Regions from separate parts of the Duganella sp. GW821-FHT07F09 genome, predicted to be linked through region 3. Evidence: riboswitches for the same ligand, from Rfam matches in the RefSeq annotation. Region 3 holds a riboswitch; each other region holds the start of a gene.
What was found. A riboswitch is a leader RNA that binds a small molecule or an ion and turns the genes downstream of it on or off. The one in region 3 is predicted to bind cobalamin.

Region 1 (7,819 bases), on a different contig from region 3:
GCCGGCCACCATCAACACCGCAACGGCGTAAAAGCTCAACCCTGACAGCACGGCTATCCTTTTAATATCAGCGGCAGGCCGGCGGCGACGAACACCGCGCGGTCGCAGATCGCCGCCACCGATTGATTCAGACGTCCCTGTTCGTCGAGGAAGCAGCGCGAGATGGCGCCGGATGGCATGATGCCCAGCCCCACCTCGTTCGATACCAGCACCACGTCGCTGGCGCACTTGATCAAGGCGCTGGCCAGCATGTCATGCTGCTCGTGGAACAGCGCCGGCAGGGTGATCTCGCCGACCTCCGGATACTGCTCGCCGCTGCTGAACAGCAGGTTGCTGAGCCACAGCGTCAGGCAATCGACCATGATCAGGCGGTCCGGGGATGACCAGCGCAGCAACTGGTTACCGAGTGCCAGCGGCTCCTCGACGGTGGTCCATTCGCCGGGGCGGGTGGCGCGGTGGTGCGCGATGCGGGCCGCCATTTCGGCGTCGCCGGCGGTGGCGGTGGCGATGTAGACGACTTCCTTGCCTGATTCTACGGCCAGGCGTTCGGCGTAAGCGCTTTTACCGGAGCGTGCGCCGCCCAGAACGAGTGTACGTGTCATACCGGACTCCTTGAAAACAGGGCGGCGACTGCCGCCGGATTGGATGGGAAGTAAGCGTGAAAGTAAGAAGCGGTGAGCGATCCTGCGCGATACCAGGCTTCGCCTTGTATTGCGGAGGGATGTTTAATAGTATGCGCCGCCGGCTGCACAGTTGTCGCCAATTTGGAGTAATGGAACGTGTGGCCGCGCAGAATTCCCCGCTCCGTGGGGAGAGCCTGCGGCCCGAGACCGGCCAGGCGTGGCTGCATTGCCACAGTGCCGGTCAGTAGGCCGGCCATCGGCCAAATCGCGCCGGATTGGTCGGCCAGCGTATCGGCCAGCGCCATCATGCCGCCGCATTCGGCGACGATGGGGATGCCTGCCGCGTGGATGGCGCGTATGGACGATTTCCAGGCGCTTGCCCGCGACAACGCCTCGGCGTGCAGTTCCGGGTAGCCGCCGGGCAGATAGACCGCGTCGGCGCCGTCGGGCACCGGTTCGTCGGCCAGCGGCGAGAAGAACGTCAAGGTCGCGCCGAGCGCGTGCAGGGTATCCAGGTTGGCGGGATAGAGGAACATGAACGCCGGATCGCGCGCGATGGCGATGGTTTTTCCCGCCAGTGCGGGCACGGGCTCGGGATCTATCGCCACGGGAGCGGCGATGTCGATGGCGCGCAACTGGTCCCACGCGGCTTCGTCGAACAACAGCTGGTCGGCCAGCGCGTCGAGCAATCCGTCGATGTCGCTCACTTCACCCGGCAGCACGAGGCCGAGATGACGTTCCGGCAGCGATCTTGTCTGGCGCGGCATGGTGCCGAACAACGGAATATCGCGCAGCGACGCCGCCACCATTTTGGCGTGGTTTTCGCTGGCGACGCGGTTGGCGATTACGCCCGCCATGTCGACCGGGCCGTAATCGCGCAGGCCGTGCACCAGCGCGCCGGCCGTTTGCGCCATCGAGGAGGCGTCGATCACCGCCATCACCGGCACGCCGAACTCGCGCGCCAGGTCGGCGGACGACGGCGTGCCGTCGTACAGGCCCATGACGCCTTCGATCAGGATCACATCCGCTTCGGCGGCCGCTTGTGCCAACTGGGCGCGGCACTGCTCCGGGCCGACCATCCACAGATCGAGCGTACGCACCGGCGCGCCGCTGGCGCGCTCCAGCAGCATCGGGTCGATGAAATCCGGACCGCACTTGAACACGCGCACGCGTTTGCCCAGCCGAACCAGCTTGCGGGCCAGCGCCGCCGTCACCGTGGTCTTGCCCTGGCCGGAAGCCACGGCGGCGATCAGCAATGCTTTGACCGTCGCCATTACCACTCGGTCCCGAGTTGCGCGCCGATGCCGGCCTTGAAGGCGTGTTTGACGACCTCCATCTCGGTGACGGTATCGGCGATGGCGATCAGTTCCGGCGGCGCGCCACGGCCGGTGATGACGACGTGCTGCATCGGCGGACGCGCCAGCAGATCGTTGATCACCATTTCAACGTCCAGGTAGCGGTATTTCAGCGCGATATTGAGTTCGTCGAACACCACCAGGCCGATATCGGGATCGGCCAGGAATTTCTTCGCCTGCTCCCACGCGAGCAGCGCTTTTTCGGTGTCGCGTTCGCGGTTTTGCGTCTCCCAGGTATAGCCTTCGCCCATGGTGTGGAAGCTCACCTCGTCGGGGAAGCGGCGCAGGAAGGCTTCCTCGCCGGTCTGCATCGCGCCTTTGATGAACTGCACCACGCCGACCTTCATGCCGTGGCCCAGGGCGCGGATCACCATGCCGAAGCCGCTCGAGCTCTTGCCCTTGCCATTGCCGGTGTTGACGATGATGATGCCGATCTGCTTGTCGGCTGCGGCGATCTGCGCGTCGATGATCGCCTTCTTGCGCTCCATGCGCACGCGATGGCGCTCGTTGAGCGCCGCTGTTTCGGCGGTGATATCTGTATTCTGGTCGGTCATTCGTGGTCCTCGGTGGGAATGAAGATGCTGCGTGTTCCGTGCTGGATGATGTCGATCGGGTGGCCCAGGTAGTCGCTCAGGAGATCGGCCCGCATCACGTCGGCGGTGGTGCCGGCCAGCCAGCGGCCGTCGCCCATCAGCAGCAGCGCGTGGGTGGAGACGCTGTGCGCCAGGGTCAGATCGTGGCCGATCATGATGGCGGTTTTTCCTTGTTCGCGGCACAGCTGCGACAGCAGCTTCATGACGCCGACCTGGTGCGCGAGATCGAGCGCGTTGGCCGGTTCGTCGAGCAGCAGCAATGGCGTGTCCTGCGCCAGCATGGCGGCGATGGCCACGCGCTGGCGTTCGCCGCCGGACAACGTGCGCACGTCGCGCGCGGCCAGTTCCGCCACCTCCATCGCTTCCAGAGACCTCATGGCGATGGCCTGGTCCTCGCCGCCCTCCCAATAGCGGTTGTCGTGGTACGGATGGCGCGCCGACAGCACCGTTTCGATCACGGTGTAGGCGAAGGCGTCGCTGCGGCTCTGCGCCAGGAAGGCGCGCTGCCGTGCCAGTTCGGCCAGCGGCCAGTCCTTCAGCGGCCGCCCGCCGATGGCCACGTGGCCGCCGTCCGGCGGGCGCAGGCCGGCCAGGGTGCGCAGCAACGTGCTTTTGCCGGCGCCGTTGCGGCCGATGACGCTCCAGCATTCGCCGTCCTGGACAAGCCAGTTCAAGTCCGCGATCAGCTGGCGCTGGCCGATTTTCAGGGAGAGGTTGTGGGTGCTGATCATATTATTTACGCAGCCGGTGCAGCTGATACAGGAACACCGGCGCGCCGATCAAGGCCGTGACCACGCCGACCGGCAGTTGTTGCGGCGCGATGATGGTGCGGGCCAGCGTGTCGGCCAGCAGCAGGTAGCTGCCGCCGGCCAGCGCCGCCGTGGGTATCAGCAGGCGGTGGTCGGGACCGACGGCGAAGCGGCAGGCGTGCGGCACGATCAGGCCGACGAAGCCGATGCTGCCGGCGCTGGTCACGGCGCTGGCGGTCAGCAGGCCGGAGGTGAAAAACAGGCCCTTGCGCAAGGCGCCGACGCGGATGCCCAGCGTGGCGGCGGCTTCCGCGTGCAGCGCCATCACGTTCATGGCGCGCGCGTTGCGCAGCGCGAAGATCAGCGCCCCGGCCAGCACCACCCACGGCATCCAGCGCAGCGGGGCGCCGGACAGGTCGCCGATCATCCAGAACACCATCGTGCGCAGGCGGCTTTCCGGCGCGATCGACAGCATCAGCGTGACCAGCGCCATGCAGGCGGACGACAGGATCACGCCGGTCAGCAGCAGCAGGGCGGTGCCGCCTTCGGCCGCCGCGCCGCCGCGCAGGTCGCGCCGCGCCAGCATGTAGAGCATCATCGACACCACCACCGCGCCGGCGAAGGCCGCCGCATCGACCATCCACGCGGCGCACATGAACATCAGCGCGGCCAGCGCGCCGACCGAGGCCCCGGAGGAGATGCCCAGGACATAGGGGTCGGCCAGCGGGTTGCGCAACAGCGCCTGCATCATGACACCGGCCAGCGACAGCGCCGCGCCGGTGACGAAGGCGGTGATGGCGCGGCTCAGGCGCAGGTCGAGCAGGGTGGCCGACAAGGTGGTGGTCTGGCCGTGCAGCAGATCGTTGACGGCTGCGGGAATGTCGGAAAACGGAATCGCGACCGAGCCGGTCATGCCCGAGAAAACCAGGCTGGCAAACGCGAACAGGGCCAGGCCGGTCAGGGTGACGGCGGCGCGCTGCTGCAGATTGCGTGAGAAAGAATGCATGCACTACTTTCAGAGAGTGGGAAGCACCGGCAGATTACAGTATTACAAGCTTAAGCAAGACTTAGCGATGACACTGGAGACACGTAGCGCGGATTAGCGGGAACCGCGTAATCGGCCATCTTTGAGCCGTCGATGGCGCGGCGATGGCCGATTACGCTGCGCTAATCCGCCCTACGTGTCTCCACGGGTTTCAACCTGTCCGGGCCTATTTGTAACCGTAGCGGATACCCGCAAACACATTCGAGCCGGGCGTGGCGTAATTGCGCGCCAGGTCGTACCGTTTGTCGCCGATGTTGTTCCAGCGGACCAGCGCCGACCAGTCGCGCGAGAAGGCGTAGGTCGCGTACAGGTTCACCAGCCCGTAACCGCCCAGGCGATTGTTGTTGGCCGCGTCGTCATAGCGGTCGCCCGACACTTCCAGCTCCACGCCGGCCTTGAGGGCGCCGATGCCATAGTCGGCGGTCACGTTGCCGTGCTTTTTCGAGCGGCGCAGCAGACGCTTGCCGGTGGTTTCATCCTTTGGGTCCTGCAGATCGATGTTGGCGGCGAGGTTGATGCCGGCCAGCCTGGTGGCGGCCGATAGCGTGATCCCCTCCAGCATCGCGCGGTTGACGTTATAGGCGCAGCCGCTCGGATAACCGGTGCGGCCGAACGGGCACGGATTGATGTTGACCAGCATGTCCGTCAGGCGGTTGCGGTAGTAGCCGGCGCTCAGCGCGTTGACGCCGTCGTCGTAGCGCAGGCCCACTTCGGCGTTGCGTCCTTCCTCCGGCTTGTTGGCCGGATTGCCGTATTCCGGGAAGTACAACTCGTTGTAGGTCGGCGCGCGGAAGCTGGTGCCGTAGCTGGCGGTGGCGCGCAGCGCCCGCGTAATGTTGTAGCCGTAGCCCAGCGAGCCGGTATTCTGCGAGCCGTAGACGGTATTGTCGCGGCGGACGCTCGCGCTCAGAAGATTGGCGCCACGACGGGCGTTGTACGAGGCGGCGAACGAGTTGGTGTTGCGGTCGCGATTAATCAGCGCGGAGCCGTTGGTCCGCACTTCCTCCTTGCGGTGCTCGTACAGCAGTTGCAGCACGTCGGCGCCGATGCGCAGATCGTTCTGCCAGGTGATGAAACTTTGCTTGGTATTGATTCGCGCGTAACCGGCGGCGGTGGCGTTGGTGTAGTTTTCGCCTTTGTCTTTGGTCTCCGCGTATTGCAGCAGGCTGTCCCAGATTGGCAGCAGTTGCGCCTTGGCGTAGACGCTGGCGGTGTCGATGACATTCTTGCTGCGCACGTCGTAGGATCCGGCTCGCAGGGCGTCATATTGCGAATCGAGTTTGCTATGCAGGAAAAGCGCGCCGGCCTCGTAGCCCTTGGCCAGTTGCAGGCTGAATTGACCGGAGACGTTTTCCTTGTCGTAGCCGTCGTCGTCCGGATTGTACGAGGACAGGCCGGGACGGGCAGTCGAGAAACCGTCCGACTTTTCCTTGCCGGCGCTGACCGCGTAGCCGAAGCTGTGCTCACCGCCGGTCGCGCCCGAAACCGTCACATCGGCTTCGCGCGTGTTGTCGCTGCCGTAGCCGGCGAAGGCCGTCACCGCCGGCGCGCCCTGGCCCTTTTTGGTGAAGATCTGGATCACGCCGCCGATGGCGTCGGCGCCGTACAGGGAGCTCAGTGAACCGTAGACGATTTCGATATGGTCGATGGCGGTCAGCGGGATGGCGCTCCAGTTGGCGGCGCCGGTGGTGGACGAGCCGATACGCACGCCGTCGACCAGCACGATGCTCTGGTTGCTGTTGGCGCCACGGATGTAGACATTGGACGAGCTGCCCGCGCCGCCGTTGCGCGTTACTTCGATGCCGCGCTGGCGCTTGAGCAGGTCGACCACGGAGCCGGCGCCGGCTTCGGCGATTTGTTCGGCCTTGATGGTGACGGTGTCGCTGATGATGTCGGCCAGCGGTTGCGGCGTGCGGGTGGCGGTCACCACGACGGTGTCGGCGGGCGCCTCGTCGGCGTAGGCGCCGGTGTGCGAGAAAGCGGCGGCCATCGCCAGTGCCAGCGAGGTCAGTGCCGCCGGGCGGCAGGCCAGGCGGGAGATTGGAAAGGACATGATTTATTTTTCTGTTAGAAGCAACCGGCCTACTTCCCCGTGGGCCAGATTGAACAGAAGCGGAAAACCGGGAGATGGCCCGTTCGCCCACTTCCACCTGCTTTGGCCGGTATCCGGGCTGGCAAGTTAGACCATCTCACCTTCCCATGCGAAGCACAGTGGTTGTCAGAGCTGGTTTGTCGCGCGCCGCGCGACACTTGCTTACCGTTGCGGGGGCAGCACACGTGGGCCGCAGGGCGGCTTCGTGTTTCCCGTTTAACTGCGCATCCGGACGGACGCGCGGGCACCAAAGCCGGTCATTATACGGCTTTGATGTGTGACTTGATAAATAGTGAAAAATAATTGAGGGAATGGCGGGCGGTCTTTGTTATCATTTGCGCTATCTTGCCAGGTAGTTCACCTGCCGTCGTTGGAGCGCCCCATGTTAGACCTCCGTCTTGTCCCGTCATCCGCGCCTCCTGCTTTGCGTCCCATGGTCAATCCGCGTCCGGTCGTGAGGGTGGTTCCGCTGTTCGACGGCCATCAATGCGTCATCGTCGATAACTTCCTGGCCGAGCCGGAGACGATGGTGGAATATGCGGCGCTCCAGCGCGGAGAATTCCTCGACTCGGTCGGCAATTACTATCCCGGACCGGAGTTGCCGTTGACGGGACGCTTCGTCTCCAGCGTGCAGCAGGCGTTTCTACTGCATGCGCGCGCGCCGCTGAAGGCGCGCCGGGTGCTCGGCATCGCTTGCCGGCTGTCGCTGGCGACGCGGCATCCGGAGCAGGTGTTGCCGGGCCAGCGTATGCCGCACCGCGATTCCTATGATCTGGACCCGATGGAGGGTGTGGGTGCCATGGTGCTGTACCTGTTCCAGGATGAGCGTCTCGGCGGCACCAGCTTTTTCAAGCCGAAGGTGCCGCCGGCGGAAATCACCGCGCTGCTGCGCGAATTGAAGCGTATGGAGCAGGCGGGGGAGTCGCCGTTGCCCACAAAGCCGCCGACATTCGCCATCGCATCGGACGACCATTTCGAGAAGGTGCTGACCGTTGATCCCCGGTTCAACCGGGCGATTTTTTATAACGGCGAGTTGTTTCACTCGGGGCATCTCGCGGCACCCGAGTTGCTGGTCGATGATCCGGCTGTCGGCAGGCTGACGGTCAACGCCTTCTTCAAGCTGCGCATGGCCGCGACCTGAGTCGGGGGCGGCAATTACTCCAGAATCAGTGTGGCGCCGTAGGCGATATGGTGGGGAGACCGGGCGGCTTGCAGCGCCATCTCCTGCGGTGGCAGGCCCGCGTGGCAGGCGGACAGCAAACGCATGGCGCCCGCGTGGCAGATGACGATGGCCTCGCCGTCGTCGCCCAGCTGGCGCTGGAGGTCGGCGTGGAAGGCCGCGATGCGCGCGGCCATTCGCAG
Region 2 (7,819 bases), 320 kb from region 3:
CTTCGGATTGACCGCCAGGATGCGTTGGGCGGCGCGCTCGGCGGCCAGGTTCCAGTCGGTCGATACGTTGCCCGTGCCCCAGGTGGCGGCGCCGTGCGGCTCGTTCTTGAGGTCGAGCCCGACCAGGTTGCGCAAGCCGGAATACTTCTGCGCCAGATACTCCAGATCGGCCAGCCACTGCGCCTCGCTGTACGCCGGCGTGTACCACAACTCCGAGATGGCCTGGCAGTCGGGCCGGTGGTGGTCGAGCAGGATGTAGATACCGCGCCGGTCCAGTTCGGTCAGGAAGACGTCCAGCCACTGGCGCGATTTGAGCCCCACCAGGTCGGGATTCAGGTTGGCGTTGATGACGCCGCCGGGAGGCGAGCCCTCGCCACGGAAGGTGGCCGGGCAGACCGGCACGCGCACAGCGTTGAAGCCGCTGGCCTGGATCTGGTCGATCATCTCTTTCCAGTTGCGGGCCCACAGGCCGTGCACCGTGCCGTCAGGTGTCTCGAAGCCGAACCAGTTCACACCCCGCAGTGGCACGGGCTTGCCGGCGTCGTCGAGGATCTGCGTGCCGGACACCGTGTAGGCCTGCGCCGGGGCGGTCGCCGCCACGCCGAATGCGAAGGCCAGCGCCGCCACCAGCGTCGTTGCGCTGGTAGATATGTTCAGTGTTTTCATGATGTTCTTTCTAAATTTAGATGGTGGGAGTCATAGTCCGGCGGGCAAATCCGGATAGGCCAGCGCCGCCAGCGCGCCCGCGCCGGGAAAGGCCGCGCTCAGGTCGTTGTAGCCGGCCGCCGCGTGGCGGTAGCGCTCGCGCGTGGCCGCCAACGCCGCCTCGTCGCGCAGTAGTTCGCTGCGCAAGCCTTGCACCGCGCCGCTGGTCGCCAATGCGGGCACATGCTGGGCATTGGCGACCAGCACGAACAGCGCGCCGGTCAGCTCACCCTGGTATCGCTTGTAGCGTTCGATCGCGCGCAAGTCCCCGAGCAGTTGTTCATGCGCCGGCATCTTGGACGCGCGCGCCAAGGCGTCGCGCGCGCGGACGGCGATCGCCGGGTCGAGGCCGTCGGCGTTGCCGACCGCCGCCAGCGCGGTGCTCGCCGCTTTCGCGCGGGCGGCGTGGATCTGCGCCAGTTCCAGCCAGGCGGCCGCGCTGGCCTCCCTGGCCTCGGCGCGGGCCAGGTGATGCCGGCCCGCGCCGATCGCCCCCAGCACCAGCAGGCCCAGCAGCGTGGCCATGGCCACGGTTCTTCGTTGTATTGTCATGGTGTCTCCTTTTTATGAAAGCGTTGTGGGCGGTCGCGCGCACGGTGCGCGCGGCCGCCTTCACGCTATTTGACGACGATGGTGCAGCTGCGGCCGGCCCAGGTCAGGCCCACCGGCACCGGCTTGGCGCCGCTGTAGCCCAGTTGCATCCCGAACTCGACGCTGCCATTGGCCGGCACCGTGGCGTTGCCCAGCGGCGTGGCGACGAAGCCACGGCCCGAGGTCGCCAGGGTCGTGTTCCACGAGTTGACCAGGGTGACGTCGTTGGACGCGGTCCAGCTCAGCGACCAGCCGTTGATGGCGGTGGCGCCAGTGTTGCGCAGCACCACGCGCGGCACCTGGCCGCTGCCCCAGTCGCTGCTGGTGTCGAAGTCGACCGCGCAGCCGCCGGGCAGGGCGTCCTTGTCGGCCTCGGTGGCGGCGACCAGCACATCGGTCGCGCCCGGCGCCGACACCCGGAAGCTGGCGGTGCCGTTGACGCTGTCGGCGTCGTTGGCGGCCGCCAGGGTGACTGTCTGGGCGGCGTTCCAGTTGGCCGTGGTGAAGCTCAGCGAGGCGCCGCCGGCGACGCTCAGATCGGCATCGCCGCTGGCGCGCGCCACGCTCACCGCCACCGGTCCGCTCGGCGCGCTGGCCAGCTGCACCTGGAAGGTTTTCGTGCCGCCCTCGGGCACCGTGACCGGCGCGCCGCTGACCGACAGCACCACCGGCACCACCACGTCCTTGTCGATCTCGGTGGCCGTCACGCTGGTCGACAGGTAGCCGGTCGCGCTGAAGCCGAAGGTGGCGCTGCCACTGAGCTGGTCGGCGTCGACGGCGGCCCGCAGCGCGACGGTCTGCGCCACGTTGTAGTTGGCCGGCGTGAACGTCAGCGCGGCCGTCTCCGTGCCCAGGTCGGGATCGCCGCCGGCCGCCTTGACGATGGCGACCGTCAGGTTGGCCGCCGGCGCCTTCGACAGCGAGATGGCGACGCTGGCGGTGCCGCCCTCCGGCACCGAGACGCCGGTGGAATCGGCCAGGATGGCCGGCGAGTCGGCCTGTTCGACCAGGTTGGCGTAGTCGTTCAGCGCCATGGCGATGTCGGCCTGGGCCCAGAAGCGGTGGTAGCGCCAGGTCGGGGCGGGGCCGCCGTCCAGGTGGGCTTTCAGTTTCGGCCATTGCGGGTCTTGCTGGTACTTCGGCCGCAGGCTCAGGAAGGTCGAGCTGGCGTCGATGGTGGCGCCCTGGGCGTTGGTGCCGGTCCAACCCGGCGGCACGTACACGCCGGAGCCGGTGGCGGCGTTGTACGTGGCCGTGAAGCGCAGGTAGTCGGTGCGCTTCTCGTCGACCGCCACGCCTTGCGGGTCCTGGTGCTTGGCCCACATGCGGTCGAGCAGCTCCTTGGCCAGGGTCTTGGCGCCGGCGTTGTTGGCTTTGGCGCCGTAGTAGATCAGGGTGCGGGCGAACGCGGCGGCGATGCCGACATCGCCGGTGCCGTCGACCACCGTCACGCGCAAGCCGGCGTTGGCGCCCGGCGCGGCGGCGTTCCAGTTGTCCGGCTGGCCGCTCCACGACAAGGTGTTAGGAATCGTGTAGGTGCCGTCGGCGTTGAGCGTGGTGTTGGCCGAGGCCCACGCCACCCACTTGTCGAGCACCGCCTTGGCGCGCACGTCGCCGCTGGTGTAGTAGTACTCGGCCACGCGCTGCATCGACCAGGCCTGGAAGCCGAACCAGGTGTTCGAGGCCGGATCGTGGTAGACCGGTTTCTCGTCGTAGAACATGCCGTGGAAGGTGGCGGTGCCGGCCGGCGGCGTGCCGTAGCCGCCGCCCCAGCTGTTGGTGGCGCCGCCGGCGATGGCGCCCTCGGCCGATTGCAGCCAGCGGTAGAACTCGATCTGTCGGCCCAGGCTCTTGCCCCAGTCGCCGGCGGCCGTCGGCGACAGCGGCTTGAACTCGGTCTGGGTCGACAGCACCCACGCGGCCAGCGGATTCTGGTAGCCGAAGTGGTTGTGGCTGGAACCGATGCGCCATGCCCAGCCGGCGCTGCTGTCGGTGGCGCCACCCCAGGCGTAGTACCAGCTCAGAAGATAGTGCTGGTTGTCGCGCATGCCCTGGGCGTCGGCCGCGCCGCTGCCGCCGGGGCAGGTTTGCGTGCCGATGCAATTGCCGATCTTCTTGAAGTACTTGTCGAACATCGCATAGCGTAGGTAGTCGCCCATTTTCGCGGCCTTCTTGACCAGGCTGGCCACGTCGGCGCTCTTGCCCTGCGCCTTGGCCCATTCCGAGGCCCAGTAGATCGCCTGCACGGCGCGGGCGTCGGCGTCCGGCGCGTTGGTGTAGCGCCACTGCCTGGCGTAGCTGGAGTCGCCGATGAACAGGCTCAGGAAGCCCTGCGTGCCGCCGGTGCGGCCCCATTTGAAGGTTTCGCACGATGGATGCGGGATGGTTTCCCACACCGATTCCTGCGAGCCGCGCTGGAAGGTGTTGATGTAGGAGGGACGCGTGGTGCCGTCGCCGCAGCGGCCGTAACCGTACCAGTTGTCGACGTCGAGCAGCCAGTGCATGCCGTAGATGTCGCGGTTGCCGTAGGTGCTGAACAGCTCGGCGCTGATCGGGTCCTGGCCGACCGGCACGCCGCTCGAGATCGGCGCCGGGTACTGGTTCGGCAGCGGGAACTCGCCGGCGTAGGTGGCCGGCTTGGCGGCGTTGTAGAAGCTGTTGGTGGGCTGGTCGGCGGGGGCCGGGATGATGTATTTCTCCATATTGGCCCAGGCGGCGTTGAGTGGTGCCCAGTCGCCGGTGACGCGGCCGTACTGCGCCTCCAGCCACAGCCAGAAGCTGTAGGTTTCGGAGGTGGTCTCGTGGCCGTGGTCGGGCGCCTCGACCATCAGGGTTTCGATCGAGTGGTAGGGCACGCCCTCCGGGCTGAAGTAGCCGTTGGCCGGATTTTTGATTTTTTGGTACTGGGCCAGGAAGCGCTTGGTGTACTCGGCGTCGGCCGCGTGCGCGGAGGTCGCCAGCGGCAGGCCGACGATGGTGGCGGCGCCGGTCGTCAGCGACAGCGCCAGCAGGCCGCGTGCGAGGCCGCGCGCCCAGCGCCGCGCCTGGCGCCGGAGCTTGCGGTCGGGCGGTGCGAACGAGCGGGCGGTGGTTGGCGTGAAGGTGGTTGTAACCGATGGGGTGTGCATGTTGTCTCCCTTTATTCTCAAATTGAAGTGTGAACATCCATGGCGCGCGTGAGGCCACGAGCGCTTGCAGCGCGTGCGCCGGCCCATGCATGCGCGCACGGCCAGGCACGTTGTCACGCCTGCGCCGATTGCGCGGCGACAGCGGGACACCGGCGGGCAAAAAAATGCCCGACGAGACAGGACAGCGCCGGTCGGGCCGGTGCTGTGAAACGCGTGTTGTTATGGGTGCGTGGGCGGAGGGCTAACGCTGTCGGAAAATAAAGCGGTCTTCAGGATGACGCGCGGAACGAGGAATTGAAATCGTTTTCATATTCGCCTCGAAAAAAAGCGATCGATGATCGCTTGATCATTTGAGCGCGTCCGGCAGCAAGCGTGCGGACGCGGATCGTGACGCGGCGGAAGGTGTGCCCCCGTACTTTTGGGCCGGTTGGAGCCGTGCAACTCAGGGTAAAGAGTAATCTCGGTGGTAGTTTAAAGTCAAGCTTGCGTAAGATATTTATTCGACGGGCGTAAACGCGACAACTTGCATCGTGGACGCGACCGGATTCGACGATGCGGCGCCACGGCCCGGGCCTGTACAGCGCGGCGTCGTCGCGTGTAGAATGCGCGCTGAATACGTGAATGGTGTCCTCCCGCTTGTCGGCGGGAGGGTGAAACGGGAAGCCGGTGACGCGCGGGATTTTCATCCCGCGCCAGTCCGGCGCAGCCCCCGCTGCTGTAAGCCTGACGACGTCGATCGTACGCCACTGTGCAACGCACGGGAAGGCAGGATCGGGGAAGGATGACGGCGAGCCAGAAGACCGGCCAGTCACGATGTGTTACGTAAAACCCGGGGTGCGGTTTTACTTGATATTTGTTTTTTCCCGTTGTCGCCACAGCAGTCGCGCGCCGCCGCGCGTGTGTTCGTTCGCGCCGCCGTTGCGGCCGCGCGCGCCGCAAGCGTGGCGGTGCGCGTGCCGTCGCGACCTTGACCGCCCGGAGTTTCCGGCACCTGACCACGTAGACATGCCCATGAATCCTTCCCGCCTCGCCCACTTCCCGTCCACCCGTCCGATCGTGGCCGCCATCGCGCTGCTATGCGCCCATTGCGCCGCCGCGCAGCAGACCCAGCCCATGCAGACCGTCACCGTGACGGGGGAGGCCGCGCGGGACGGCGAAGGATTGGGGCTGGCGCATCGGAACGGCAGCGCCAGCCGCCTGGATCTGCGCGCCGACGAGCTGCCCGCCAGCGTCGAGTCGCTCGGCGCGGCGGCGATGCAGGCGCGCGGCGACCTGCAGGTCAAGGACGCCATCACCCGCACCACCGGCCTGACGGACATCAGCTCGCCCGGCAACGGCATCGCGTATTCGGCGCGCGGATTTAGCGGCAACAACGCCGTCGCCATGCTGGAGGGCGGACAGCGGCTGCTGGTGGGTTCGGGCACGGCGACGTATCCATCGGACCCGTGGGGCTACGATTACATCGAAGTGCTGCGCGGCCCCGGCTCTGTGGTCTACGGCAGCGGCACCACCGGCGCCACCATCAACGCCGTGCGCAAGGCGCCCAGCCGCGACGCCGCGTTCGAGGCGATGGCCGGTGCCGGCGGCGGCCGCGCGCTGCGCGCGGGCGTCGGCGGCAGCGGCGCGCTGGGGGAGCGGGGCGCGTTCCGCGTCGACGCCTACGCCGACCACAGCGACGGCTTCATCGACCGCGGCCAGGCGCGCCACGCCAAGCTGCTGACGGCGTTGACCTACGCGCTGACGCCGGACCTCGACCTCGATGTGCAGCTGGACCATCTGCAACAGAAACCGCAACGCTACTTCGGCACGCCGCTGGTGAACGGCGGTCTGTCGCGCGCGTTGCGCGACCAGAACTACAACGTCGCCGACGCCGATATCGATTTCGCCGACGACAAGGCCGTGGCGCGGCTGACGTGGCGCGCGACGCCGGCGCTCACCGTCAGCAACGAGCTGGCCTACATGAAGGCGCGGCGCAACTGGCGCAATGTCGAAACCTATGTCTACGATCCATTGGCCGGCGTGGTCGACCGCAGCGACTATATCGCCATCAAGCACAATCAGGAACAGACCGGCAACCGCCTCGAGGCGCGCTGGAACGGCGGCGCCAGCCGGGTCGTCGCCGGCTGGGAGGCGGCCACCATCAATTTCACCCACACCAATAACTCGCCGTACGGCGGCGCCTCCAGCGTGGCGCCGACCGGATTCGATCCGGGCCGCTTCGACAGCCCGGACGCGCTGCGCCCCAACTTCGCCACCGACACCACCACCAATGCGCTCTATGTCGAGGACGCCTATAGCATCACCGAGCGCCTGCTGCTGTTGGGCGGCGTGCGCCACGACCGTTATCGGGTCGCGCTGGCCAGCCTGCGTGGAGCCGCAGGCTTCACCACGACGTTGCAGTCGACGGCGGCGCGCCTCGGCCTGAGCTGGAAGGTGGCGCCGGACACATCGTTGTACGGGCAGCTCAGCACCGGCAGCGATCCGTTGACCAGCCTGCTGTCGATGAACCTGGCCAACAGCCGCTACAAGCTGACGCGCTCGCGCCAGCTGGAGGGCGGCGTCAAGCAGTCGCTGGCCGGCGGCAAGGCCGAATGGACCGCCGCGCTGTACCGCATACGCAAGGACGACATCGTCACCCGCGATCCGGCCAACCCGGCGTTGTCGGTGCAGGGCGGCTCGCAATCGTCGCGCGGCGCCGAGTTGAGCGCCAGCGTCGGCCTGGCCCGCGCGTGGCGGCTCGACGCCAACCTGGCCTACACCGACGCCAGTTACGACAGCCTGATCGAAGCCGGCAACGTCTCGCGCGCCGGCAAGCGTCCGACCGATGTGCCGAGGGTCTCGGCCAATTTGTGGCTGGGCTACCGCGCCGACGACTGGCGCGCCGGCGCCGGCGCGCGCCACGTCGGCAAGCGCTTCATCGACAACGGCAACACGCAGGCGCTGCCGGCGTACACCACGCTCGACGCCACCATCGGCTGGAACGTCAACCGCAACCTGCTGGTGCAGCTGAATCTGCGCAACCTGGGCGACAAGCTGTATGCGAGCACGTCCTACAGCGACAGCCAGTATCTGCTGGGCGAGCGCCGCCACGCCGAGTTGACGGCGCAGTGGCGTTATTGAGTCTCGTCGGGCAGCGAGCGCAGATACGGCCACGGGTAGATCCCGCGTTCATGGCTGTCGCCGAAGACCAGTTGCAGGCCGTAGTTGCCGATCATCCGCAGGTGTTCGACTTGCGATGTTTGCTGAGATAGCTCCGCTTTGACGCCGAGCAGCCGTTGCGACTGGCACTGCGTGCATTTGCAGTGCACGCGCAGTTGGGCATGCGGCCATTGCTGCCGCACGCCATCCTGCCAGACGATCGTCAGTACGCGCGCGGCGCGGTCGTTACTGATTTC
Region 3 (7,819 bases):
CTTCGCGCGGGTCAAGGCCAGCTACGGCGCCCAGGTGGCGGACAGCATCACGCTGATTTGTACGCAGCGTAAATACCTGCAGGAGATCCGCATGTCGCTGCCGCTCGAATTCAGCACCGACGGGGAGTTGAAGCAAATGGTGGGCAACGCCGCGCCCGCGCGTACGCGCGCGGTGGGCTGTGGCGACGAGGTGTATGTGGAGGGCGCCGGCCGGGATTGACCGGCCGCCTGGTCGGCCTCAGTCGATCGTGACGGCGCGCGCCTTCTTGCGCTCCGCCTTGCACTTGTACATGGCATCGTCGGCGAAGGCGATCAAGTCGTCGGCGGTGCCGGCCGACTGCGGATACACGGCCACGCCGATGCTGGCGGCGGCCAGCAATGCATGGCCGTCTATCTCATAGGGCATCGCCAGGCGTTGCGAAAGCTTGTCGACGACGCCGGCCGCGTCGTCCTCGCCGCTGGCAACCAGCACCACCGCGAACTCGTCGCCCCCCAGCCGTGCCGCCATGTCGGATTTTCGCAGTTCCGAGCGCAGACGGTTGGCGGCGTCTTTCAACAGCTCGTCGCCGGCGCCGTGGCCGTAGGTGTCGTTGATGAATTTGAAGTTGTCCAGATCCAGGTACAGCACCGCCATCGGCTCCTGATTGCGCTCGCTGAGATTGAGCTGGCGGGCGAGGAATTCGGTGAACATGGCGCGGTTGGCCAGGCCGGTCAGCGGGTCGTGCGTGGCCTGGTGCTTGGCCAGCGCGTGCATCTTCGACGCCTTGACCAGCGCCTGTCCCACTTCGTTCGCCTCGCGCAGGCCGTAGGTGGCCGGCTCGATGCTGTCGCCGGCACCGAGGGCGAGCGCCGGCGCCACCAGGTCGCGGATCGAGCGGCTGATGCGGTTGCCGATGTGCCAGGCGAAGAGCAAGCCGCCGCCCAGCAGGAGGATGGTCGACAGCACCAGCGTCCACAGTTTGGCAAGCAGTTGGGAGTTCAACACCTCGATGGGAATGCCGATGGCCACCGTCCACTGCGAATTGGGGGCCTTGGCCAGCACGGCCAGGATAGGCTTGCCGTCGAGCGTTCTGGTCTCGAAAACGCCCTCCGGCAGTTCCTGCAGCCGTTCCAGCACCTCGGGAATCGCGCTCTGTCCGACGTAGCGCTGCATGTCGCTCGTGCGCGCCACCACCGTGCCTTTGTTATCGAGGATGGTGGTGATCCAGTGCTCGGGATACTGCTGCTGTTTGAGGATGGCGCCGAAGCGCTCGACCGTCACCACGGCGCTCAGCGCGTGGAAGCCGCTGGTCTTTCTGGTGACGGGGATGCCGACCGAGACGATGTAGCGTTTGGAGATGGGCCCCATGAACACCCGCGAAATGGCGGTGGCATCGTTGTTCTGCATGTAGGTCAACAGGTGGTCCATGCTTGCGCTGGGCAGCGCGCTGCCGTAGGGCCGGAAGGTGTTGACCAGTTGCTGCCCGGTGCCGTCTTCCAGCACGATGTTGAAAATGTCCTGGCTGGCGCAGATCGCGCGCGCCTGGCCGTAGAACTGTTTGAGGTCGTCGCCGATCAGGCTGGGGGAGGTGGCGAGCGCCTTGAGCGTCGATTCGATGACGGCGAATTCCTTGTCGATCGCCATCGCGTTGGCGTGGGCGGTCGTCATCGCGCTGCGGATAAACGCCGCGCGCGCGAGCTCGTAGTCGGAGGCGATCATCTTTACCACCATCAGCGACGCTGGGACGACGCAGGCCACCACCAGCCAGATTAGTCTCGTTCGAATGGAGGGCGCGTGAGCTCGTTTCATGATTAATCCTACCTCGCTATATTTATTCTTGATGAGGCGCGATACCCCTTTTTTCGTAATATTACAACAAGGAAAGTGCATCCGTAACCCAGTCTATCCCTTTGTTTTTATTTTCTGTACGAAAATGTTTGGGTGGCCGATATGGTCGTGTGATGACTTGAGATTTATCGTCTATCATGTTGACGAGTCTCAATCAAAATCCATATTTCGGAGCCCCAATGCAACTCATCAGCTGTACGGAAGAACGCCACGCCGCAGCCATCCTCGCCATCTTCAACGACGCGATCGCCAACTCGACCGCGCTGTACGAGTATCATCCGCGCACGATGGAAACGATGAGGAACTGGTTCGCGGCCAAGCGCGCGGGCGGCTATCCGGTCATCGGGCTGGAGGACGGGGCGGGCGAGTTGCTGGGATTCGCCAGCTACGGCGCGTTTCGCGGCTTTCCGGCCAATAAATACTCGGTCGAGCACTCGATCTATGTGCGTGGCGACCAGCGCGGCAAGGGGCTGGGACGCACTTTGCTAAGCGCCATCATCGACGCCGCGCGGCAGGCCGACCTGCACATCCTGGTCGGCGGCATCGACGCGGCCAACGCGGCCAGCATCGCCTTGCACGAGCAGTTGGGATTCGTGCACGCGGGCACTATTCGTCATGCCGCCTTCAAGTTCGAGCGCTGGCTGGATCTGGCGTTTTACCAGCTCATGCTCGCCACGCCGGCGCATCCGGTGGACGGCTGACACCAGGACGACTCGACACCGACCCGCGCACGATGGCATGATCGTCTTGCAATTCCGCAGGCGCAGACCTATACTGCGCCGGTAGTCAGCTTCTGGTATCTGCAAATGATCGTTTGCAGATTTAAATGGGAAGCCGGTGCGTCGTTCCGCTGGAACGGCAATGCCGGCGCTGCCCCCGCAACGGTAAGCGAGGTTAAGGATTTGTACGATGCCACTGTGCGATTGCATGGGAAGGCGCAAATCCAGGTGTGTCCGGATGGACGCCCACTCGCCAGCCCGGAAACCAGCCAGTAGCGGTAAACACGTTTGTATTGCGGAGGGCGATACGGGTGGAGAACTGCCAAGGCTCGATCCGCGCATCTTCGTTCCGGTCCTCCCTGGCGCCGCATTCGTCTCTCCCCTGGTCCATCTTCCGATACGAGCTTTTCGACCCCGTGGTCGTCGCTGCTTTTCGGAGAAACCAATATGTCCATCAACACTATCCACGCCGGCCAGGCCCATGCCCCCGTGCATGCCCGTCCCGTCGCACTGAAAGACAAGCTGATGGCGGCCTTGATGGCCGCGAGCCTGGGCGCGGTGCTGTTGTTCGGCGCGGGGTTCGCGTCGATGGAAGCGCTGCATAACGCCGCCCACGACAGCCGCCATTCGGCGGGCTTCCCGTGTCATTGAGCCGCGCAGGGGCCGGCGCGGGCGCCGGCATGTTCAATCGCATGGTGCGAACCGCTGCGGCGGCCGGCCTGCTGGCCGGTTTGCTGCTGACCGGCGTGCAGCACCTGCAGGTGACGCGCATCATCGCGCAGGCCGAGGTGCTGGAATCGGCGGGCGGGGCGGAGCCGGTGGCGCATATGCACGCCGACGGCGCGCGGCATGTGCACGACGTGTCGCAGGAAGTGTCGCACGAAGCCCCGCACGAACATGGTGGCTGGCAGCCGGAGGACGGCGTCGAGCGCACGCTGTACACCGCGCTGGCCGACGTCAGCATGGCCGTCGGTTATGGCCTGCTGCTGGCCGCCGCCATCGGGTTGCGCGGACGGCCGGTCGACTGGCGTTCCGGCCTGTTGTGGGGCGCCGCCGGTTACGCGGTGTTCTTTCTGGCGCCGTCGGTCGGATTGCCGCCGGAGCTGCCCGGCACCGCCGCCGCGCCGGTGGCCGTCCGCCAGGGCTGGTGGATCGCGACCGCGATGTCGACCGCCACCGCGTTGGCGATGCTGGCCTTCGGCCGTCATTGGGCGCTGAAGCTGGCGGCCGTCGCGTTGCTGGTGGTGCCGCATCTGGTCGGCGCGCCTCAGCCGCTGGTCCATGCCAGCGTCGCACCGGAACATTTGCAGCGTTCCTTTGTCTACGCCACGGCGCTCGCCAATGGCGTGTTCTGGCTGGTGCTGGGCGCGCTGACCGGCTTCTTCCACAAGCGCTTCGCCGATCGATGAGAACCCACCACCGTCACTTATTCATGTGCGTCGGTCCGCGTTGCGCTCCCGTCGAGGGACGCGCGCAGGCCGTGTTCGAGCGCATGGGCGAAATGATCGACGCCCATCCGGAGCTTGCCGTCAAGCGCACGCGCACCCATTGCATGGTGGCGTGCCGCTACGAGGGACCGGTGATGGTGGTCTATCCCGAAGGCGTGTGGTACCAGCGGGTGAACGAGGCCAATGCGGAACGCATCGTCAACGAGCACTTGATCGGCGGGCGCGAAGTCGGCGACCTGATATTCCATCGCCTTGGTGAAGGCGATACCTGCGCACCGGAACCCAAAGATGATTGAAACAGCAGCCGGCCCGGCGCACGTAGCACTGCTGACGCATGCGTCCAACGATCTGACGGTATTGCACCAGGCGCAGGCGCAGCTGCCTTCGGGCTTCGCTGGCGTGGCGGGAGTCAACCTGCAGTCGCTCGATGCCGATACCTCGATGGCGGCGTTGTTGGCGGGGGATTTGCGCGCGGCGCGGGTGATCATCGTGCGCGTGTTGGGCCGACTTGGCGGCGTTCCCGGATTTACGGAACTGGTGGATCACGCGCGCCGCCATGGCCGGCATTTGATCGTCGTCAGCGGAACCGGTGAGCCAGATCCCGAGCTGGCCGCTGTGTCGGCGGTATCGGCGGACGTGCTGCAGATGACATTGAAGTACTTCCAGGCCGGAGGCAGCGCCAATCTGGCGCAGCTGCTGCGCTATCTGTCCGACCACCTGCTGTTGACCGGCTTCGGTTTCGAGCCCGCGCATCCGCTGCCGGAACACGGCATTTATCATCCCGACCTGGCGCCCGGAGCCGGCCTGGCGGATTGGCTGGCGCTGCGCGATTCGGCGCGTCCAAGCGCGGGCATCGTGTTTTATCGCGCCCACTGGATGAGCGGGAACACGCGCTTCATCGACGCCATGCTGGCCGCGCTGGAAGCGCGCGGCATGAACGTGCTGCCGGTGTTTACGTCGTCGCTGCGCGCAGGCGCCGGCGATGGCGGCAGCTTGCCCAGCGCGCTGCGCTATCTCGCCGATGCGTCGGGAGTGCATATCGATGTGCTGATTAATACCACCTCGTTCGCGATGGGCGAGATCACGCCGGGCGGCCCGACGCCGGCTGGATGGTCGGTCGGCGTGCTGGAGGCGCTCGACGTTCCGGTGCTGCAGGCCATCGCCAGCGGCATGACCCTGGAACAATGGAGCCAGTCGGCGCGCGGCCTCAACCCGCTCGATACGGCGATGAACGTGGTGCTGCCGGAATTCGACGGCCGCATCATCACGGTGCCGCTATCGTTCAAGGCGCGCGCGGCCGGCTTGCCGAACGAGGCGGTCGAGTACGACCCGCTGCCGGACCGGGTGGCACGCATCGCCGGCATCGCCTCACGTTTCGCGCGTCTTAAGCGCTTGCCCAACGCCGAGAAACGCGTGGCTTTCATGTTCACCAATTCGAGCAGCAAGGCTTCGCAGATCGGCAACGCGGTCGGGTTGGATGCGCCGGCGTCGCTGATTCGCATCCTGGAAGCGATGCGGGCCGACGGCTACGATGCGGGTCAACCCACGGGTGACGGCACGGCGTTGATTCATGACCTGATAGCGCGCTGTTCCTACGACAATATCTATGTGACCGCCGAGCAGTTGCGGCATGCCGCCGGCCGGGTGCCGGCGGCGCTGTATGCGCAATGGTTCGCGGAGCTACCGGAGTCGTTGCGGGACAAGATGACCGCGCAGTGGGGAGAGGCCCCTGGCGAAGCCTATGTCCATGATGGCCATCTGTCGTTGGCGGGAATCGAGATGGGCAATGTCTTCGTGGCCTTGCAGCCGCCGCGCGGCTATGGCATGGACCCGGATGCGATCTATCATCAGCCGGACCTGCCGCCGACGCATCACTACTACGCGCTGTATCGCTGGCTGCGGAACGAGTGGCGCGCCGACGCCATCGTCCACGTCGGCAAGCATGGCACGATGGAGTGGTTGCCGGGGAAGGGTGTCGGCTTGTCCCAGGAGTGCTTCCCCGATGCGTTGCTGGGCGACGTGCCGCTGTTTTATCCGTTCATCATCAACGATCCGGGCGAGGGCTCGCAGGCGAAGCGGCGCGGCCACGCGGTCGTCGTCGATCACCTGACGCCGCCGATGACCACCGCCGACACATACGGCGCGCTGGCCCAACTGACGCAACTGGTCGACGAATACTATCAGGTCGAGGTGCTGGACCCCGCCAAGCTGCCGTTGTTGCAGCAGCAGATCTGGGAGCTGGTCAAGCAGACCAATCTGAATTCCGATTTGCAGATGCGGCTACTGCATCATGACCATGACCACGGCCATGGCCATGCGCACCACCATCATGATCACGACCACCATCACGACCATGATCATGACCACGATCATGGCGGCGGTCCACCGGCGGCGCTGGCGGCGATGGGCGGCTCCGATGTGGCCCACCTGATCGAGGACCTTGACGGTTATCTATGCGAACTGGGTTCGGCGCAGATACGCGACGGCCTGCATATACTGGGCCGCTGCCCCGACGACGAACAGATGCCGGACATGCTGGTGTCGCTTACGCGGTTGCCGAACCTCGACATCCCCGGTCTGCAATCCGAGGTGGCGCGGTTGTTCGGGCTGACCATGGAAATGCTGCTGGACCAGCAGGCGCGCCGTTTGAATGTCGTGCCGGCGCTGGCGCGGCTGGCCGGCCGCGCCGTCGTTTCGCGTGCCAATGCGCTGGACGCTGTGGATGTCTTGTGCCTGCGTCTGTACGAAGAACTGGGCGTCCGGCGCTACGATCCGGCGCATATCGATGCGGCAATCGACAGGGTGTTCGGTGCCCTCGATACGGCGGCCGCCACGACGCCTTTGCTGCAGCCTGCCTTGCGTGCCAAAGCCAATGTCCTGTCGCAGATGGGGAAGCCGCGCGCCAAACCGGCGGAGCCGCGCCAGCCGCCGCCTTCAACCGCCGTCGCAAGCGGTCCTGCGCGCTTCGATGCCATTCGCCGCATCCTTGGTTTTGCCTGCCGCGAGCTTGTGCCGAACCTGGTCCGCGCGACGGACGAAATCGATAATTTGTTGAATGGGCTGTCGGGCCGCTACGTGCCGGCCGGCCCCAGCGGGTCGCCGACGCGCGGCATGGCGCAGATTCTGCCGACCGGCCGCAATTTCTATTCGGTCGATCCGCGCAGTGTACCGTCGCAGTCGGCGTGGCGTGTCGGCCAGCAGCTCGCGCGCGAAGTGCTGGAACGGTATCAGCGCGAGAGCGGCGATTATCCGGAGAGCGTCGCCATCAGCATCTGGGGCACCAGCGCGATGCGCACCCACGGCGACGATGTCGCGCAAATCCTGGCACTGCTGGGCGTGCGGCCGGTATGGCGCGCGGAGAGCCGCCAGGTCAGCGGCGTGGAGATCATTCCGCTGGAAGAGCTGAAACGCCCGCGTATCGACGTCACCACCCGCATCAGCGGCTTTTTCCGCGACGCCTTCCCGCAATTGATCGACCTGATCGACGACGCCGTCAACCAGGTCATCGCGCTGGACGAACCGCCCACGCACAACTTCGTGCGCAAGCACTATCTGGCCGAGCTGGCGGACTGGCTTGGGCAGGGTGTCGATCAGGATGAAGCCGCGCGTCGCGCCGGGTATCGCATCTTCGGCGCCAAACCGGGCGCCTATGGCGCCGGCGTGCTGCCGTTGATCCAGCACCGCAACTGGGAGGCGGATGCCGATTTCGCCGAAGCCTATGTCAACTGGGGCGGCTACGCCTACGCGCGCGGCATGCAGGGCGCCGACCAGCGCGACGCCTTTCGCATGCGCCTGAGCGGCGTGCAGATCGCGCTGCACAACCA

Region 1: linked by a shared signal. The riboswitch ahead of AC07P1_RS33180 (TonB-dependent receptor domain-containing protein) and the one ahead of AC07P1_RS10165 (CbtB domain-containing protein) in region 3 are both predicted to bind cobalamin.
Region 2: linked by a shared signal. The riboswitch ahead of AC07P1_RS11465 (TonB-dependent receptor) and the one ahead of AC07P1_RS10165 (CbtB domain-containing protein) in region 3 are both predicted to bind cobalamin.

Annotation. Positions count from the first base shown of each region.
Region 1 is NZ_JBWKQJ010000028.1:3,796-11,614, reverse strand. Features, by position in the region: gene cbiB (adenosylcobinamide-phosphate synthase CbiB) at 1-51, opposite strand, end outside; gene cobU (bifunctional adenosylcobinamide kinase/adenosylcobinamide-phosphate guanylyltransferase) at 54-602, opposite strand; gene AC07P1_RS33200 (cobyrinic acid a,c-diamide synthase CobB) at 599-1,897, opposite strand; gene cobO (cob(I)yrinic acid a,c-diamide adenosyltransferase) at 1,897-2,532, opposite strand; gene AC07P1_RS33190 (ABC transporter ATP-binding protein) at 2,529-3,302, opposite strand; gene AC07P1_RS33185 (FecCD family ABC transporter permease) at 3,304-4,326, opposite strand; gene AC07P1_RS33180 (TonB-dependent receptor domain-containing protein) at 4,532-6,418, opposite strand; cobalamin riboswitch at 6,506-6,724, opposite strand; gene AC07P1_RS33175 (DUF6445 family protein) at 6,840-7,598, shown strand; gene AC07P1_RS33170 (histidine phosphatase family protein) at 7,613-7,819, opposite strand, start outside.
Region 2 is NZ_JBWKQJ010000003.1:689,596-697,414, forward strand. Features, by position in the region: gene AC07P1_RS11450 (cellulase family glycosylhydrolase) at 1-666, opposite strand, end outside; gene AC07P1_RS11455 (LemA family protein) at 697-1,257, opposite strand; gene AC07P1_RS11460 (glycoside hydrolase family 48 protein) at 1,323-4,424, opposite strand; cobalamin riboswitch at 5,030-5,247, shown strand; gene AC07P1_RS11465 (TonB-dependent receptor) at 5,436-7,544, shown strand; gene AC07P1_RS11470 (DUF971 domain-containing protein) at 7,538-7,819, opposite strand, start outside.
Region 3 is NZ_JBWKQJ010000003.1:371,753-379,571, forward strand. Features, by position in the region: gene AC07P1_RS10150 (ribonuclease T2 family protein) at 1-220, shown strand, start outside; gene AC07P1_RS10155 (cache domain-containing protein) at 239-1,789, opposite strand; gene AC07P1_RS10160 (GNAT family N-acetyltransferase) at 2,008-2,529, shown strand; cobalamin riboswitch at 2,606-2,835, shown strand; gene AC07P1_RS10165 (CbtB domain-containing protein) at 2,995-3,198, shown strand; gene AC07P1_RS10170 (CbtA family protein) at 3,228-3,956, shown strand; gene AC07P1_RS10175 ((2Fe-2S) ferredoxin domain-containing protein) at 3,953-4,291, shown strand; gene AC07P1_RS10180 (cobaltochelatase subunit CobN) at 4,284-7,819, shown strand, end outside.